One region of the Peribacillus sp. Hz7 genome, then DNA from elsewhere that is predicted to be linked to it. Evidence: riboswitches for the same ligand, from Rfam matches in the RefSeq annotation. Region 1 holds a riboswitch; each other region holds the start of a gene.
What was found. Region 1 has a riboswitch for S-adenosylmethionine ahead of ACE199_RS08685 (methionine ABC transporter ATP-binding protein). Riboswitches for the same ligand answer to the same signal wherever they lie in the genome.
Positions count from the first base shown of each region.

Region 2: it holds a riboswitch for S-adenosylmethionine, as region 1 does, so the genes downstream of both, ACE199_RS00940 (Fur-regulated basic protein FbpA) here and ACE199_RS08685 (methionine ABC transporter ATP-binding protein) in region 1, are expected to answer to the same signal.
Region 3: it holds a riboswitch for S-adenosylmethionine, as region 1 does, so the genes downstream of both, ACE199_RS22905 (peptide-methionine (S)-S-oxide reductase) here and ACE199_RS08685 (methionine ABC transporter ATP-binding protein) in region 1, are expected to answer to the same signal.

Region 1 covers NZ_JBHHJV010000004.1:228,035-234,047, forward strand. Annotated here, with positions in the region: gene ACE199_RS08665 (YheC/YheD family endospore coat-associated protein) at 1-936, shown strand, start outside; gene ACE199_RS08670 (YheE family protein) at 1,001-1,210, shown strand; gene ACE199_RS08675 (hypothetical protein) at 1,374-1,571, shown strand; gene ACE199_RS08680 (MBL fold metallo-hydrolase) at 1,623-2,447, opposite strand; SAM riboswitch class I at 2,799-2,902, shown strand; gene ACE199_RS08685 (methionine ABC transporter ATP-binding protein) at 2,963-3,973, shown strand; gene ACE199_RS08690 (methionine ABC transporter permease) at 3,966-4,628, shown strand; gene ACE199_RS08695 (MetQ/NlpA family ABC transporter substrate-binding protein) at 4,695-5,537, shown strand; gene ACE199_RS08700 (iron-containing alcohol dehydrogenase family protein) at 5,612-6,013, shown strand, end outside.
Region 2 covers NZ_JBHHJV010000001.1:195,475-201,487, reverse strand. Annotated here, with positions in the region: gene ACE199_RS00960 (ABC transporter ATP-binding protein) at 1-210, opposite strand, end outside; gene ACE199_RS00955 (ABC transporter ATP-binding protein) at 207-1,214, opposite strand; gene ACE199_RS00950 (acyl-CoA thioesterase) at 1,359-1,877, opposite strand; gene ACE199_RS00945 (aspartyl-phosphate phosphatase Spo0E family protein) at 2,087-2,308, opposite strand; gene ACE199_RS00940 (Fur-regulated basic protein FbpA) at 2,443-2,628, opposite strand; SAM riboswitch class I at 2,761-2,865, opposite strand; gene ACE199_RS00935 (MFS transporter) at 3,005-4,216, opposite strand; gene ACE199_RS00930 (aldehyde dehydrogenase family protein) at 4,595-6,013, shown strand, end outside.
Region 3 covers NZ_JBHHJV010000041.1:2,661-8,673, reverse strand. Annotated here, with positions in the region: gene ACE199_RS22910 (hypothetical protein) at 1-673, opposite strand, end outside; SAM riboswitch class I at 911-1,026, shown strand; gene ACE199_RS22905 (peptide-methionine (S)-S-oxide reductase) at 1,115-1,495, shown strand; gene ACE199_RS22900 (helix-turn-helix domain-containing protein) at 2,020-3,732, opposite strand; gene ACE199_RS22895 (primase C-terminal domain-containing protein) at 4,473-5,969, shown strand.

The DNA.
Region 1 (6,013 bases):
ATTTTATGTTATGTTTTCACAGCAAACGATATCCTGCAGGAACAACCTTATGGATTTATATACTGTTCCGAACTGAACACCTGGAAAAAAATTAACATCCCTCTCCCTCATATTGTCTATAACCGAATTCCATCACGTCCCTTTGAAGCATCTGACTCCTTTCAACAACTAAAAACTCTATTCTCCAACAAGCACATTAAGATGTTCAACCCTTGTTTTATTGATAAATATGAGATGTATACAACCTTTCAACAACACGAAAGGCTTAAGCAGCTTCTACCGAAAACTATCGTTGTCGACAATGTAAATCAATTAGCTTCTTTTCTTCGCATCTATTCAACCATTTATTTAAAACCTAGAGATGGAAATCGGGGCAAAGGGATTCATACCTTAACTCGTAAACGAGATAAATCCATCCAATTAGTAAGTCCGACAGAAGTAGAAACATTCCCTACTCTTCAAGCCTATTGGGATGTTTACAAACAGCAGCTTCAATCGAAGAAATATTTAGCTCAACAAGCGATTGTTCCTAAGAGGAAAAATGGACACCGCTATGATTACCGTCTGCTTGTTCATTACGAACAAGGCCGTTTCAAGCTAAGCGGGAAAGGTGTCAGGATGTCACAAACACAAGAAATCACAACTCATGTGCCAACGGGAGGGAAAATCATTCCTTACGATGAAGTGACAACACCAGCTTTAGATCAACAATTAACAGAAATTGCTCAAACTTGCGGTGCCGTTCTATCTAATCAATTAGGCTTTATCGGTGAATTTTCAATTGATCTTGGTGAAAATGAAGCAGGAGAGCTCTTTATTTATGAAGTTAATTCAAAACCGATGCAATTCGATGAAACCGATATTGAAACAACTCGACTGCATCAATTAAAAAATTTATTTATTGAATTAAAATACCCAAATGATGATAAAAAATAACCTCTTCTATTCTTTTTTCCAGTATAATGAAACAAATGGAAATAGCTATAGAGGAGGTTTTTTCATGATTACTCATTTTCAATGGAAACCGTTGTTCAAAGACAATACTTTACCTGGCTGGAAAATTTCTTTTTATGTAAACAAACAACATTATCAAGCCATTTACCATAAAGATGGACAAATTGAATGGAAGAACATACAGCCTTCGGATAATTTAGAAGCTGAATTAAAACAAGCTATACATGAGCTCATGCTATTTCATGTATATGAGTGATACAACTGGTCCTCTGCGTTATAAATATACGCTGAATAAAAAAGACCCTTCCTTGCTCAAACTATAATGACAACTTCCGTCAGTATTTCATTGCCCTGATGGCTAGTTGAATTAAAGATAGCACTGTATGTTGCAAAATACAGAAGCTAAGGAGGGAATTATTTTGGACGACAAAGAAAAATATACGTTTTTGAAAGATTCAGAATACGATAAAAAGGACTCTGTTTATTTAGACGTTGACCGTATTATCAATGAAGGAATGGCTGGAGGAAATGTCTATACATCAGGTAATAACCAAAACATCGAAGAAGCTCATGAATTCTATGATGAAGCGCCTCCTAATGTAAATAGTTTAGATTAATTAAATGTGAGCTGGCCCTATAAGGTCAGCTCACATTTATTTACTACCTATTCATCTTACACTAGTGAATTGCGCCTTTCTAAGAATGGACGTAATAATATGTTTCGAATCCCATTCATAGTCCGAGTACTCTATAATCGGATACTGCTTCGGGAAAACCTTCTGTTGAATCTCCTCAACGGTTAACCCTTGTTGATGCAGTCGAATAATTTCTCCCTGTAAATTTTCTAAATAGTCAAGCTTAACTTGAAATAGTTCCCTTCCATTTGGAAGATAGCCTGCATGACAACAGAAAACTTCTTGAAAATCATATCGCAATACCTTCTTAATAGAATGTATAATTGTCGGAATAGACTCCTCCTGCAAAATCACTTTTGTTTTTGGCGTAACAAATAAGTCTCCTGAGAAAAGTACACCGTTGCTTTGATTCAAATAAGACATATGATCCCTTGCATGTCCCGGTGTAAAAATAGCCTTCCATGTATGATGATGAGATTGTATCGTTTCTCCAATTGGGCGTGCTTGAAACCCTTCTCGCACTCCCCAAATCCGTTTACGATAATCCGGATATTCTCCCTGTTTTGAACAAACATCAAGCGACATCGAATGAATAAATAATGGTACTTGTTTATGTTTTTGAATCCAAGCGCAACCACCTGTATGATCTTCGTGATAATGCGTAAGCACTACTTGATCAAAATCGACCGACTGAAAAAAAGGAATCAAGTCAGACAGTAAAGACTCTGACCCTGTATCAATCATTAGACCATCTGTTACAAAGACATTTACACCCATCTTAGATTGCGCAGATTCTACTTTTCCATGTACCCATTCTACATCTCCTACCCGTTTCCTTTCTATATCCTTATCCCCCATTCGTTTTTATTGATGTCTATCAGATGAAGCCTTATTACTATTAACTGTATATAAGACACATAACACTTACAAGGAATATATGGAAAATATTAAGAATGGAAAGGCACACTTCCATAACTAATAATAAATTCATCAAAATCACAGATCTATTTCTTATCTAAAAATAACAAATACACCTAAGCTTCAACTAACAATTTTCAGATAGAAAGAGTAAGTTAAATCCTATAATGTAATAATATACAAGGATTTTTGAATATTATTACATTATTCACTGAAAAAATATATTGACTTTTCAAACTATAACAAATAATATTCTAATATAAATATTCTAAAATATCTCAAAATAATAAATACTTATCAAGAGTGACCGAGGGATCAGGCCCAATGACGTCCGGCAACCTCCTATTTAGGAACGGTGCTACTTCCTGCAGAGATACAATTCTGGAAGATAAGTCGTGATATAGATTATGTCGCCTCTTTCACTCAGAAAGAGGCTTTTTTAGGGGGGAACGTCCATGATTGAAATTCGATCGTTACGAAAGGAATACATCACGAAGAAAAGTCGAGTTGTCGGAGTTGATGATGTATCCTTGACGATTCAAAAAGGAGAAATTTTTGGAATTGTTGGATATAGCGGTGCTGGTAAAAGCTCCTTAATTCGTTCGATTAATTTATTAGAACGTCCGACAAAAGGCCAAGTAATTATTGATGGTGTTGATTTAACGAAATTATCGGGTCAAGCATTACGAAAACAACGACTGAAAATCGGAATGATTTTTCAGCACTTTTCACTCATCAGTTCGAAAACAGTGTTTGATAATGTTGCTTTCGCCTTAAAAGCTGCACATCAATCGCCTGAAGCCATTCGCAAACGTGTGCTTGAATTACTCGAAATCGTTGGTCTTAGTGATAAAAAAGATGTATACCCTGCTCAATTAAGCGGTGGACAAAAACAACGTGTTGGAATTGCCCGTGCATTAGCAAACAATCCTACCGTTCTTTTATGTGATGAGGCAACATCTGCCCTTGACCCAACAACAACAAAAGCCATTTTACAATTACTGAAAAAAATTAATAAAGAGTTCGGAATTACAATCGTCTTAATTACCCATGAAATGGAGGTTGTAAAAGAACTTTGTCATCGGGTAGCCGTTATGCAAGATGGGCGCATAATTGAAGAAGGCGATGTATACGGTGTGTTCGCTCAACCTAAACAAGCATTAACGAAACAATTTATCGAAAGCGTCTTAGATTTTGAACTTCCTTCTCATTTAATTACGGAAAGTAAAGGAAGCATTATCAAAATTAAATTTGAAGGACAGCTCGCTAGTGAGGCCATTCTTTCAGACTTATTACAAGAACATCCTGTAAAAGCCAATATTTTGCACGGAAAAATCGAATATATCCAAAACATTCCTTTAGGCATACTTATTGTTGAATTAACCGGGAACACTAATGACATTCAAGCGGCTTTAGACTATATCAACAAACGAACTAGCTATGTGGAGGTGATACATCATGCTTGAATCGATTACAGCTATACTTCCCGATCTTAATAAAGCATTCCTAGAAACGGTGTATATGGTTGGCATCTCGCTTATCATCGCCCTGTTTCTCGGTTTACCGCTTGGAGTTTTACTCTTTATAACAGCAAAAAATTTATTTTTTGAAAATGCGTTTATCAATAGTCTGCTTGGATTCATCGTAAACCTTGTACGATCTATTCCATATATCATTCTATTAGTAGCATTGCTTCCTTTCACTAACTTAATAACAGGAACAACGATTGGACCAATCGCTGCCTCTGTTTCATTATCCGTAGCAGCGATTCCGTTTTTCGCTCGAATCGTTGAAACCTCTTTACGTGAAATTGATAAAGGCATTATTGAGGCGGCGATTGCCGTTGGCGCTTCACCATGGATGATCATTAAAGATGTCCTGCTCGCTGAAGCAAAACCAGGCATCATTCAAGGTCTGACCTTAACAACGATTTCACTCATTGGGTTCTCAGCTATGGCAGGGACGATTGGCGGCGGAGGAATCGGCGATTTAGCCATCCGCTTCGGGTACTACCGCTACGACAATACCGTTATGATTCTGACGATTATTGTTCTCATTTGCCTTGTTCAAATCATTCAAATTATCGGGGACAAGCTTTCTTATTTAGTTGATAAACGATAAGCACAATTATTGCTTTCTTCATAGAAAGTTTTAATACATTATTCAATATTTAGGAGGATTTACAAGATGAAAAAATGGGCATCCTTATTACTCGTTCTTGTTCTTGCCCTTGCTTTAGCAGCTTGCGGCAATAACAAAGACGAAGAAAAAGATACGGCTTCAAACACAACTGAAGAGAAAAAAGAACTTAAAATTGGTGCAACAAGTGGTCCTTTTGCTGACATGGTTAAAAAAGCGATTCAACCATCACTTGAAAAAGCCGGATATAAAGTAGAAGTCGTTGAATTTAGTGATTATGTTCAACCAAACCTTGCTCTAAGCAATGGATCCATTGATGCAAATCTATTCCAACACAAATACTACATGGAAACATTTGCAAAGGAAAACAACTTACAACTTTCTGAATTGATTGTTGTTCCAACAGCACCAATGGGAATTTATTCAAAACAATATAAATCTTTAGATGAAATAAAAGACGGTACATCTATCGCTGTTCCAAATGATCCATCTAATATGGCTCGTGCGCTAAAAATTCTAGTAGATGCCAAACTAATTGAAGTTGATCCAGCTGCTAATCAGTTAACATTGTCAGAAAAAGATGTAACAAGTAACCCGAAAAACATCCAAATTAAACCATTAGAAGCAGCTCAATTACCACGTGCTACAGATAGCGTTGACTTATCTGCTGTACCAGGAAACTTTGCTATTGCAGCAAAAATGAAAATCGAAGATGCAATTGCTGTTGAAAATATGCCAGATGAGTATCGTAACCGTGTCGTAGTGGATACGAAAAATGTAGACGCTCAATTTGCTAAAGATATTAAAGCAGCTGTTGAATCAGATGAGTTTGAAGCGGTTATTGACAAAGAGTTTAAGGGCTTCGGTAAACCGGAGTGGATGAAGAAATAATTAAACAAACGACAAAAGGACCTGCTCCACTATCGGACGGGTCCTTTATCTTACTTTAAAGAGGAGTTAGAAATATGGAACATTTACTAGAAGTTCGCAGCGGCCCGACGAATTATGCCTGCGAATATAATATTCTTCAAACATTGGAAACAAAATTACAAACAGGGAACATCCAAAAAGTATTATTTGTTCACGGGGAAAAATCTTTAGAGGTCGCAAAACCGTACCTTCCTCAATTCGAATATATTGAGGCTTTGTTCACAGCTTACAACGGAGAATGCAGCGATACAGAAATTACACGTATCAGCCAGTTTGCTGTTGAATCCAACATCGAAGCGGTTATCGGCATCGGTGGCGGCAAAGTACTGGACCTTGTTAAATCGATTGGGAATAAAATAAATCTAGATACCATCCTTATCCCAACTCTTGCCTCTACTTGTGCAGCTTGGACTCCATTAAGTGTGATTTATGATGAT
Region 2 (6,013 bases), on a different contig from region 1:
GGTTCCAGCAGTCACCTGATGCAGCTTTACAATAGCCTTTCCTGTTGTAGATTTGCCGCTTCCCGACTCGCCAACAAGCCCGTACGTTTCTCCTTGCTGTAATTCAAAAGAAACACCATCTACCGCCCGAATATGGTCTACTACTGTATGAAATAAGCCGCCTCGAATTGGAAAATAAACTTTGATATCTTCTACTTTTAGCAACGTCATCGAATCGCTGTACCCCCTTCTTTCGGAAAATGAAACTGTTTATAACAAGTGCAGCGAACAAAATGACCTGGTTCCACTTCATGAAGCCTCGGAAATTGCGCATGCGATTGCACAGAAATCCAGGGAATCCTCTCTTTAAACCGACAGCCGCTTCTGTTAATTTTCGCAATGGGCGGCACCATCCCTTGAATTACATGCAATCGACTCTTTTCTTTCGTCACAGTAGGGATAGAGTGAAGCAAAGACTTCGTATAGGGATGAAGCGGCCTCTCCAATATTGTTTTTACACTCCCTTTTTCAACAATTTGTCCCGCATACATAACAATCACTTGATCGGCAATCTCTGCGACAACGCCTAAATCATGGGTAATAAAAATAATACCCATCTTTGTTTTTTGTTGAATGTCTTTTAATAAATCTAGAATTTGTGCTTGGATGGTTACATCTAGTGCGGTGGTTGGTTCATCGGCAATAACAAGGGAAGGAGAACAAGCTACGGCAATTGCAATCATCACTCTTTGTCGCATTCCTCCTGACAATTCATGAGGATATTGCTTATAGGTGCGTTTTGGATACGGAATCCCGACTTGTTCAAGCAGAGTAAGCGTTTTAGCTTTTTGCTGTTTCTTTGATAAATCTGTATGATAATGAAGACTTTCTTCTATTTGTTTACCAACTGTCATAAGGGGATTTAATGCCGTTAACGGCTCTTGAAAAATCATGCTAATATGTCGACCGCGAACTTTATTTAACTTCGATTCTGCTGCATTCAATAAGTTTGTCCCTTTATATATAATAGAACCTTCTGATTTTGTTCGCTTTTTATCGTGCAATTGCATAATAGACAAAGCAAGTGCACTCTTACCGCAGCCGGACTCTCCTACAATGGCAACAATTTCATTTTCATGAACGGTAAAAGATAAATCGTCAACAGCTGCATAATATTGATCATCAATACAAAATGAGGTTGTTAGGTTTTCTACTCGCAGGAGTTCTTTTTCCATGCCTATCCCCCTAACCGTTTTTATAACATTACTCAACTTTTAACACTTTTTGGTTATTTTCTCAAATAATTACTGTTATTTTTAATCATTTTTATTTTTTTATACCTTTTGAACAACAAAAAAATCGAGTATTTACTCGATTTTTCATAAAGACCAAACAAGGTCGTTTCCAATAGTATCGGCAATATATTGTGTATCTGTTCTCCGCTTCTTTCTCGCTTGTGCTCGTTCTTTCGCTGATTCATATAGCGCTTTCTCCGTTTCTGTTTCTGAAATTAAACGAGGAACAGAAATAGGTTTTCCCTTTTCATCAATCGCTACAAAAGTTAAAAAAGAAAGAGCGCATAAATTTTGAACACCGCTTTGCAAATCTTCAGCTACTACTTTTACCACTACTTCCATGGAGGTGCGGCCCGTATAAGTAACAAAGCTTTCTAAACAAACCGCATTGCCCTCAGAAATTGGATGCAGAAAATCCACCGAATCCGTTGAAGCCGTTACAACATGCGACCGAGCATGGCGCATCGCTGAAATAGCTGCTATGTCATCAATTTGCGCCATTAATTTCCCTCCAAACATCGTACCAATATTATTCGTGTCTGGAGGAAGAACGATACTTGTTTTAACAACTAGAGAGTCCCGGCATTTTTTTGTTTTTTCCATGATGACACACCCCTTTTTGTCGACCTGTAGTATCACTCAATAGGGATTCTAATTGTGAATGAACGACAGTCATCTCCTAAAGGCTTTATTAAATATCGCTTTAGATTCACAAGCTTATTATAGCCAACATAAAAGAAAGCTATTGCTCATTTTTTAGCAATAGCTTTCTTGAATTTTTTCAAATATCTGTTTGAAAAGGAAGTGTGTAACTATTTGTCTCTAGTTGCAGCCGCATTTAAAAGAGTATCGAGCTCTTGACTTGCTTGAACCGCCAGCTGACTTGTAAAGCCAAAATCTATAGCTAATCTAATCATTTCTTGTCTTTTTTCCTCAATTTTTTCATTAATTAGTTCAGCATATAGTTTCTTCATCGTCCATTTCCCACTTTTCAATATATTTACAAAAATATCATAATAGATAATTAGTCCCAAATCAATCTAATTTATCCCTTCTAATTGTGATAAATTTGTAAACATCTTCAAATATGAATACATTTCTTGAATATTTTGTGACAATCCGAACATAACTTCCAATTTTCATGTTTATGTAAACAAATCAATCTTCACTATGTCATCCATGAGGAAGAGGAGTGTTGATCGGGTTTATTAACAACAAGCTTATATTCATCTTCTAATACTTTTAATGGAACATCATATAAATGCCGCTCGTCTTTTGTTTTGTATACACCTTTTGCTAATAATTTATCAATTAACAGCGCTTTTCTCTCTTCAATCTTTTTAAATAATTCCATATGTATAACCCCTTTCTATTCTGTTTATGTGATACCTGAACCTCTTACATCATTCCATATTCCAGCTACATTCAGCGCATATTTAAAAAGCCTCTTCTTATCCAAGAAGAGGCTACTGTATTCATTCGACTCTTCTTATCTTCCAAGCAGCTGCTTGTTGGATGTGGCACAGTTCCTATAACAGGTCTGTTGCCGAGGCTTCAAAGGGCCAAATCCCTCCACCTCTCTGGATAAGAATTAAAAAGTAATATGAAAGTATATAAATACTATATGATTAGTAAATAAATGTCAATATCAACATAGGAAATCGTTTGCTCAACTATGCTAGCATAACCTAAATGAAAAAAGAGTGCAAGTGCACTCCTTTCTCAAATTTCTATTCTAATACTGTATTTTTTGTTTCTTTACCAAAAGCCACCGCGATGGCACCGATTAGTATGGCAACGGTAAAAATCGTAAAAATTGCGCTAATCGATGTATTGGCAGCTACTAAGTACCCGACTAATAACGGCCCTAGAATTCCTCCGATACGTCCAATGGCCGCTGCCATCCCTGCCCCTGTTCCCCGAATCACTGTTGGGTATTGTTCTGGAGTATAAGCGTATAAAGCCCCCCATGCACCTAAGTTAAAGAAAGAAAGAAGAATTCCTGATGTAATTAACAACGGCAGCTCTTCAGCTGTTCCAAAGAAATAAGCGCTCACTGCTGTACCAATTAAATAAGTAATTAACACAAATTTACGACCCATTTTTTCAATAAACCAAGCAGCTGTAAAATAACCTGGAAGCTGAGCAAGCGTCATAATTAACACATATTCAAAGCTTTTAATTAAGCTGAACCCTTTCATCAGCATCACACTTGGTAACCATAGAAACATGCCGTAGTAAGAGAATACAACACAGAACCAAAGCACCCATAAAATAAGAGTTTGTTTGGAATACTCTTTCGCCCACACTTTTTTCATATTTTGAAGCATCGATTGTTTTTCCTTCGGCTTCAACTCTTCATACTTCGGTGAGTCTGGTAAACTAAAACGCAGGTATACCGCATAAAAAGCTGGTAACGCACTTAAAATTAAAGCAATTCTCCAGCCGTATGTCGGAATGATAAAATAAGAAATAAGAGCCGATAAAATCCAACCTAACGCCCAAAAACTTTCTAATAAGACAACGACTCGTCCACGTTTGCTCGGTGCTACACTTTCACTTACAAGTGTAGATGCGACAGGAAGCTCTCCTCCCAGCCCCATGCCGATGAAAAAGCGTAAAATTAAAAATAAACTAATCGTCCCTACTAATGCTGATAACCCGCTTCCGATAGAAAAAAGTAAAAGCGTAATAATTAAAATATTTTTACGGCCTACTTTATCCGCCATTGCTCCAAACAGTAAAGCCCCAACAGCCATCCCAATCGATTGCGTACTTCCAATCCATCCAGCTTGCACATCAGTCAGATTCCATCCTTCTTCCATTTTCAAAGCCGCAATAATAAAGGAGAGCATCCCCACATCCAGAGCATCAAACATCCAAGCTGCCCCAGCAATCCCTAACAGCTTGCGATCTGCTATCCGTTTTGTTTTTTTATCCATGATAATTCCTCCTGATGAACTTCCGTAACACTAAAAAAATTCCTACTATATATATTTTTATCCCATTTCTATTTTATCTATTATTTTTGTTCATGACTATAGTAAATACAACTGTCATGACAAAAATATAGACATTTTTTAAAATCTATCATAGAGTGCTGATGATTTTTGACTTTTTTCGCGCCAAACTGCAGTTTGGCACACCTTTCAAAGAGAAATTTTCACCTATAAAAAATATTAAAATTAACAATATTTAACATTTAAGTATAATCATTACATTTGTTAAGATGTATTAGGGAGTATCATAAATGCTCTCACCTATTTATCCCTCACCATGATTTGCACAATACCATTTTATGTATATTTTAGGAGGTATTTATGTCAAATCTTACTTTGCAAGTTAGTGAAAAGCTTCAAAAGTTTTTACAAGGACCAAAAAAGCTGTATATTAATGGACAATTCGTTGAAAGTGTCTCTAAGAAAACATTTTCCACTCCAAATCCAGCAACAGGTAAAAAACTTGTTGAAGTATATGAAGGTGATAAAGAGGATATTAATTTAGCCGTCAAGGCAGCTCGTAAAGCATTTGATGAAGGCCCATGGTCAAGATTAAGTGCAGCAGAGCGCAGTCGTTTAATGTACAAGCTCGCGGACTTAATGGAAGAAAACAAAACAGAGCTTGCTCAACTTGAAACATTAGATAACGGTAAACCAATTAGAGAAACAACTAATGCCGATATTCCATTAGCGATTGAACATATTCGATATTATGCAGGCTGGTCAACGAAAATCGTTGGACAAACTATCCCTGTAAGCGGCAATTATTTTAACTATACAAGACATGAAGCTGTTGGAGTTGTTGGACAAATTATCCCATGGAACTTCCCGCTCTTAATGGCCATGTGGAAGCTTGGGGCTGCCCTTGCCACTGGTTGTACAGTTGTTCTAAAACCTGCAGAGCAAACGCCTCTGTCTGCTCTTTATCTTGCTGAATTAATTTCTGAAGCAGGATTCCCAGACGGGGTTATCAACATCATTCCTGGCTTCGGAGAAACAGCAGGCCAATCTTTAGTTGATCACCCTGAAGTAGATAAAATTGCCTTTACCGGCTCAACAGAAGTCGGCAAACGCATCATGCGTTCTGCTTCCTATTCACTAAAACGGGTGACGCTTGAACTTGGTGGAAAATCACCAAACATTATCCTGCCTGATGCTGATTTCTCTAAAGCGATTCCTGGCGCGTTAAACGGGGTTATGTTTAACCAAGGACAAGTTTGTTGCGCCGGCTCTCGTGTCTTTATTCAAAAGAAGCATTACGATAACGTGGTAGCTGACATGGCAAGTCATGCTAAATCCATTCAACAAGGAGCAGGTCTTGATCCAAATACTCAAATTGGACCGCTTATTTCCGAAGAACAACAAAAGCGCGTACTTGGCTACATTGCTAAAGGGATTACAGAGGGTGCGGAAGTGCTAGCTGGCGGAGCTCCTCCTAGTGAAGAAGGTTACTTTGTTGCGCCTACTATTTTTGCTAACGTCGAAGATAACATGACGATTGCGAAAGAAGAAATCTTCGGTCCTGTTATTTCAGCTTTACCATATGAGGACTTAGATGATGTCATCAAACGAGCAAATGCAAGTGAATATGGCCTTGCTGCTGGTGTTTGGACAAGCGACATTGCCAATGCTCATTATATTGCTAACAAGCTGCGTGCTGGTACGGTTTGGGTCAACTGCTACAATGCATTTGATGCCGCTTCTCCATTTGGCGGATACAAACAATCCGGTATCGGCCGT
Region 3 (6,013 bases), on a different contig from region 1:
CATATCTGGTTTCTTCGTACGGGTTGGTTTTACTCCCCGTGTCAGTCATCATAAGAAGAGAACCTGTCAATTCGCCTTGGAGTAGGGCTTCATCGATTTTGACGAAGAGCTGGAACGATTCGTTCTCCGCGGAGTAAAGATATCCGTACACACTATCAAGATCGGAGAAAAACTTTCTTAAACGGTTCTTTTCTTTTTCTTCCGAATGATAGATGGCCATTTGCAACTCTTGTTGTAGCGCTTTTACATATTTATCGAGTTCTTCTTGGTCAACAGCCTTGTATAATTTGTTATCCTTGTTTTCTTGCTTTTGTACTACAAGATTTCCCTTAGAAAACCAAGCGTCAAACGTTATGATTTTCTCACCATTATTCACCTTAAATTCATATCCTTTTTCAGTTGTTTCTCCAGTCAGGGGGGATTTTTTTTCTTCCATAAACGGTACTTTACCGACTTCTTCTATGATTTTCTGTTGATGAAGTGTACCTTTCACTTTCCCTTTTTCACTAGTTAGTTCAAACCAATAAAGTATGCCGTTATCACTGTATACAAATGCGTCAGATTGGTTCAGTGGGTCCTTTCGGTCTTTCACTTCGGATGTTGCCCACCAAAATGCTACACCAATCAACAACCCAATTACCACCGCTACTCCCCAATATTTTAATTTCCTCATTTGATTTCCCTCCGGATCAACAAAAGTTTGAAGATGAGAGCCGCCTATCTTTTCATTTAAATAAAAAGTAATCTAAATACATATTCCTGTATAGCTGTATTTATGTATTAGAATGAATTCTAAAAAAATATTTCGTTACTTTCAATGAGAATTTTTATGATAGTACTTGAATTTTAGATAACTGAATGATACTATCAATAACAATCAACTAGTTAAATAAAAATAAATAGCGATAACTTCTTATCCAGAGTGGTAGAGGGACAGGCCCTGTGAAACCCGGCAACCATCAAGTCAAAATATTGTCTTGAACGGTGCTAATTCCTGCAAAGGTGTTAACCTTTGAAAGATGAGAGGAATGTATGTAATAATACGAACCTCTCTTTATTTAAAGAGAGGTTTTTTGGATGGAAAGAGGCTTATCGCTCAAAGGAGCGAATTTAAATGGAAAAAGCAGTGTTTGGTGCAAGCGAATTTTTTAGTCAAAAAGCTTTTATTACAGGTTTTCATGGTATTGAAAATGCTCGAATAGGACATCTAAGAGGGGCAAATCTAGACATAGTAGAAATATGGTTTAATCCTTGGAAAGTATCTTATAATGACTTATTAGAATTGTTTTTTGACTTACATGACCCAACATCTAGAGAAGGTCAGTCATTTAAAAACCAATCATTGATTTTCTTCTCTGATAAAAACCAATTAACATTAGCTAAACAAAAGAAAAGCGAGCTAAAACATATTTTTAAAGATGAAGTTATTACAAAAATTACCCCGGCGTGTGAATATATTAATGACCTGAAAGAGATCGAATTAATGTCTTATTGAACTACCCATCACTTAATTTTCTAATGAAACTTTGAAGTGGGAGTCTTTTCGCCTAAAATGATAAGAAACATTGGCGTAATTCAACAATTTGTCCCACCTTTCTTATGCTAGACGGCTTTGGATCTCTAGCATATCAAAAATGCACCACTTCCGAATGAAATGCACCACAATGGTACACATATTGAACGAAAATGGTGCATTTTTTTGTGACTTCGTCCAAAGTGTGTAGTATTTATTTCTATGAAATGGGGTTAATCCCTTGATATATCAGCATTTATGGGTAAATCCTTGTTACATATTCATATAGAAAAAGTGGTGCATTTCCCTCAACATGGTGCATTCTTAGGTCCAACCTGTGTAGTAAAAAATTTTAAAGTTTTTTCAAACCCTTGGGGCTCTGAGCTTCAGAGGGTTTTTTTGTGCATTTCCTCTTAGAGTGAGGGCTTTATCAAAAGAAATTATTTTTACTTTGCCTCTGATTAAACGAATACTAGTACTGAACCTTATTGCGACTTTTTCATCTTTTATCTTTTTGTGCGTTGTTTTTGTTTAGCCCAGTGCTCTAACTTTGAAATATTCCTCTTGTTGAAGCGTTTGTTTTGCCTATTCAAATAACGAAGAAGGGTACTATGGGAAAGCCCCATTTCTGCAGCAGCTTTACGAATACTTAATTTTTCCTGTTCAATTAAATCGGCTATATACTCTGGTGAAATTTCAATAAGCGTATTTTCTTCTAGGTCCATTGCTATTTGTTCAGAAGTTCCAGGTAGCTGTTCGATAATAGGGGGAGTCACTACAGTAGCAGCCAGCTCATTTACAGCTGGCGAAGCTAAAGTCTCGATATTAATTTTCTTTAGATTCTCTGCAATAATCTCATCCGGTGGTACGATTACCACAGTTAGTGGCCCCCAATATTTTTGTATCCAGAAGCGCTTCCCGATACGTTCTTCATCAATTGGTTCTGTGTAATACCAGTTTTTGATGACATAATCGCGCTGAAGATCATCTAGTACAGATTCAAGACGATCACGTATTTGTACACCATTATAGCTTTTAGGGAAAGCAACAACATCTAATAGTGTCTTAATCTTAAATGGTTGATGTAAATTGCGTTTTAACGTCCGTATTTTCCATTGATAATTTAAATAGCGTGTTAAACGTTTGTGTTCACGTTGTGTATAGTGGCTATATTGAAAGACTTTTAAATCAAGGGCCCCAAAAGATTGCTGCTCACTGTTTAAATAATATGAAAGAATAGGTGCAGGGCGAATTTGTAAAGAGTAAATACCTTTTGCCTTTCCCGTCTTTTTATCGTAAGCCATATCTAAGCTTCCGATGTCAAACATGCGATTAAATGTTGTGAAATCATATTGCTGTTCGTCTGAAATCTTTTCCCTGTCGATCACGGTTATATTGTCACCACGCATAGATACCCAAATACTTGAAAGGGCGGCAACACGTTTCATAATGCTAAAGCGCTCTTTTTCACGAATATAGAAATCTTCCTTCATTGCATCAGCAAATCGAAGTTTCAAGGCTTCATCACTGTGGAATTTGATGTAGCCATCAGCATCTTTAGGCTGTACGATCCACAAATAAGAAATCAGGTCAAATAAGTCGGCCGTCCATTCATCTAGTGAGCTAAGTGTAGATTCCACGAGTGATAACCACATTTGCTGCTTTTCAGAATTGAAAATCTCCATAGCAATTGGCCGTAATTCAGCTTTTCCTCGTACAATCCCCTTACTATCCTGAATTTCAGCTCCGTATAAGCCATCTCCATTTTCAACAAATTGCTTTTTCTTCGTGACTAAATCACGCATCAGCTGATAATCAGAGTGCATGGTACCGTACATGTAATCATTATCCAGTACTTGCTCTACCGTTTCGCCATGGTGTGGTTCATTTTCTTTAAAAGACATTTCATTTTGTAAATATGGCTCAACCTCAGCCAGGATAGAATCCGTATAGTTATGGATGGCATTACGAATCATCAATTTTGTTAATGGTTGATTGGGGTATAAAGAGTCCTTAAAGAAATTACAAAGCACCTGAAAGCTTTGGGAAGGCACATGTGCAGCATTTACGTTGATCAAAGAAGCATCTTGTACCCAACCTTCTAAAGGCTCGATATAGCGTGAATCTGTTTGAAATAAAGGGAGTGCTTCTTCTAATATGACCAACGGCAGCCATTCATTTTTAATAATCATGCGTTCTGGTAAATCTTTATAGGACATTCTGGTTCACCTCATATCGTTCTATTAGTACCCCTAGTATAACAAAAATGAACTAATAGCGAATGGGTTATGAACCATTTTCATAGTTAAAACTATAAAATGAACCACTATTGGCGCAAAAATAGAGAGAGTGGTTTATATGTTTCGGAAACTAGGTGTATTAAAAATGAACCATGTGATGATTATGGAGTAAAAAGTGAATCAATTTTTCGGGAACTAGGTGTACTAAAGTGGTTCATTTTAATTGGGTTTTCGGGAACTAGGTGTACTTAGAGTATTTTCGGGAACTAGGTGTACTTAGAAATCCAGTCATATCAACAAAGTGATTCAGAGGTGGTTCATATTTATTGGATTTTCGGGAACTAGGTGTACTAAAAAATGAACCAGTGTCCATTTTTTTCGGGAACTACGTGTACTTAGAAAATGATTAGTAGTTTTAAAAATACTGTTATATCAAGGCTTAGAGGGCATTACGGTTCAGTTTAAATAGTGGTTCATATTCGATAAAGTGGTTCATTTTTTCGGGAACTCGTCATAGAAACTTTTTTTTTCAAAAACGCGCAATCCCTTGCGGCTCTAAGAAAAAAAGTGGTTTGAAAAAGTGGTTCAAAAACGCTTAGAGAGCCCCATTTTGCAGATGGTTCATTTAGTATACTTTCTTTAGTGAAAAAGAACGTTTTAGGGGAAATTTTGACGAAAAAAAGAGTTTGCTAGTTTTTAAAGGTGAGAAGGTGAGAGAGATGGAAGAAAGGAAACAAGCAATATCGATTGTTGAATTAATGCAGTTGATGACGCATGATAGCTTGTTGCTGTATAAGAAGAAGGGTTCACGTGCACCGATTGGTCGTCTTGCTGCGGATTTGAACAGTCCTTATCGCAAAGGCGTTGTCTTTGTTTCTCCATCGAAGACTGACCTGACGGAAGGGAAAGGTTATGTTGTCACTTCTTACGAAACGTTACAGGAAAAGCACCAGCAATTAACACACTGGACACCGAATACATATCGCGGCGGTACATACTATGATTTCAAAAAAAGGCTGATAAAAGGACATACAAGGGACAATTTGAAACAAATCAATGTCATTGGTTTAGATATTGATTCGAACGAGGCGGATGTATATGGCCTCTATTTAGGCTGCGAAGAAGTAGGATTGCCGCGCCCGAACCTTTTGCTGCAAACACCGCGGGGCTTCCAAGTATTTTTTATCCTAGATACGCCTTTTTATATCCATAACAAAGAGGATTACAAAGCGTTACGAGTAGCAGAACGCTTGTCTCAAAACATTCGTCAGGCGCTATCGAAATATGCACCAGTGGATACAAACTGTGTTCCATTTGGCTTTTATCGCATTCCACGGGAGGATAATGTGCTAGATTTCTCTGCGGAATTGGCTAATACCAGTCAATTGTTAGTTTGGTCCAAGAAATATGAAGCACAGCATCAAAAGAAACTGCACGTTGTGTACAGCGAAAATGCACCAGGTGTGGATTATATCTCTTCTGACTGGTATCAAGCGATTATTCGGTCTCAACATATTGATAAAGGTCATCCTAGCGCTAGTCGTAATAATGCATTATTTACATTAGCATTGGCCAATTATGCAAGTGGTCGTCCATTTGAAGTGGCTTATGATGAGTTGGATCAGTTTAATAGCAATCTATATGTACCACTTTCTCTGCGTGAGTTTGAAAAAACGCTAAAAAGTGCGTATTCCGGTAAATATCAAGGGGTCAAACGCGAATATGTAGACGGATTGCTAGAATTATGGACGGAAGGAAACGTGAAATTCCAAGGAAAGCAAGGCTGGTACAAGTTTAAAAAGGAGCGTGAAGAGCGCAGGCGTTCTCATTACAATGAATGGGAAGAAGATATTATTTCCTATATTGCGACGCACCAAAGTTCTGAAAATCCATATTTGCAGGGCTCCTTAAGCATGCTTTCAGACATGCTAGGAATCGCGCTGTCTTCATTGAAAGAAGTCTTAAAGCGCTCGCGTAACCTAATAACTAAAACCGTTGGACGCGGCAGAAAAGCATATACGATGGTCACGAGCCGTCAGCTGTTTATTCAACATCTATTAAACTCACGAAAAAGAAACAAACAACAAGCGTTACAAGAGATTTTAGAGGCAGCTAATCCAGTGTTAAAAGACTTAGAGATTAGTAGAGTGACGATTACAGAGGATATTCCGATCCTGCAATTAATTCACCCTCATTCAGTACGAAATACTAGTTAAAATAAATAGGCCAGTCTGCCTTTACATATCTATATTCTCCTTGG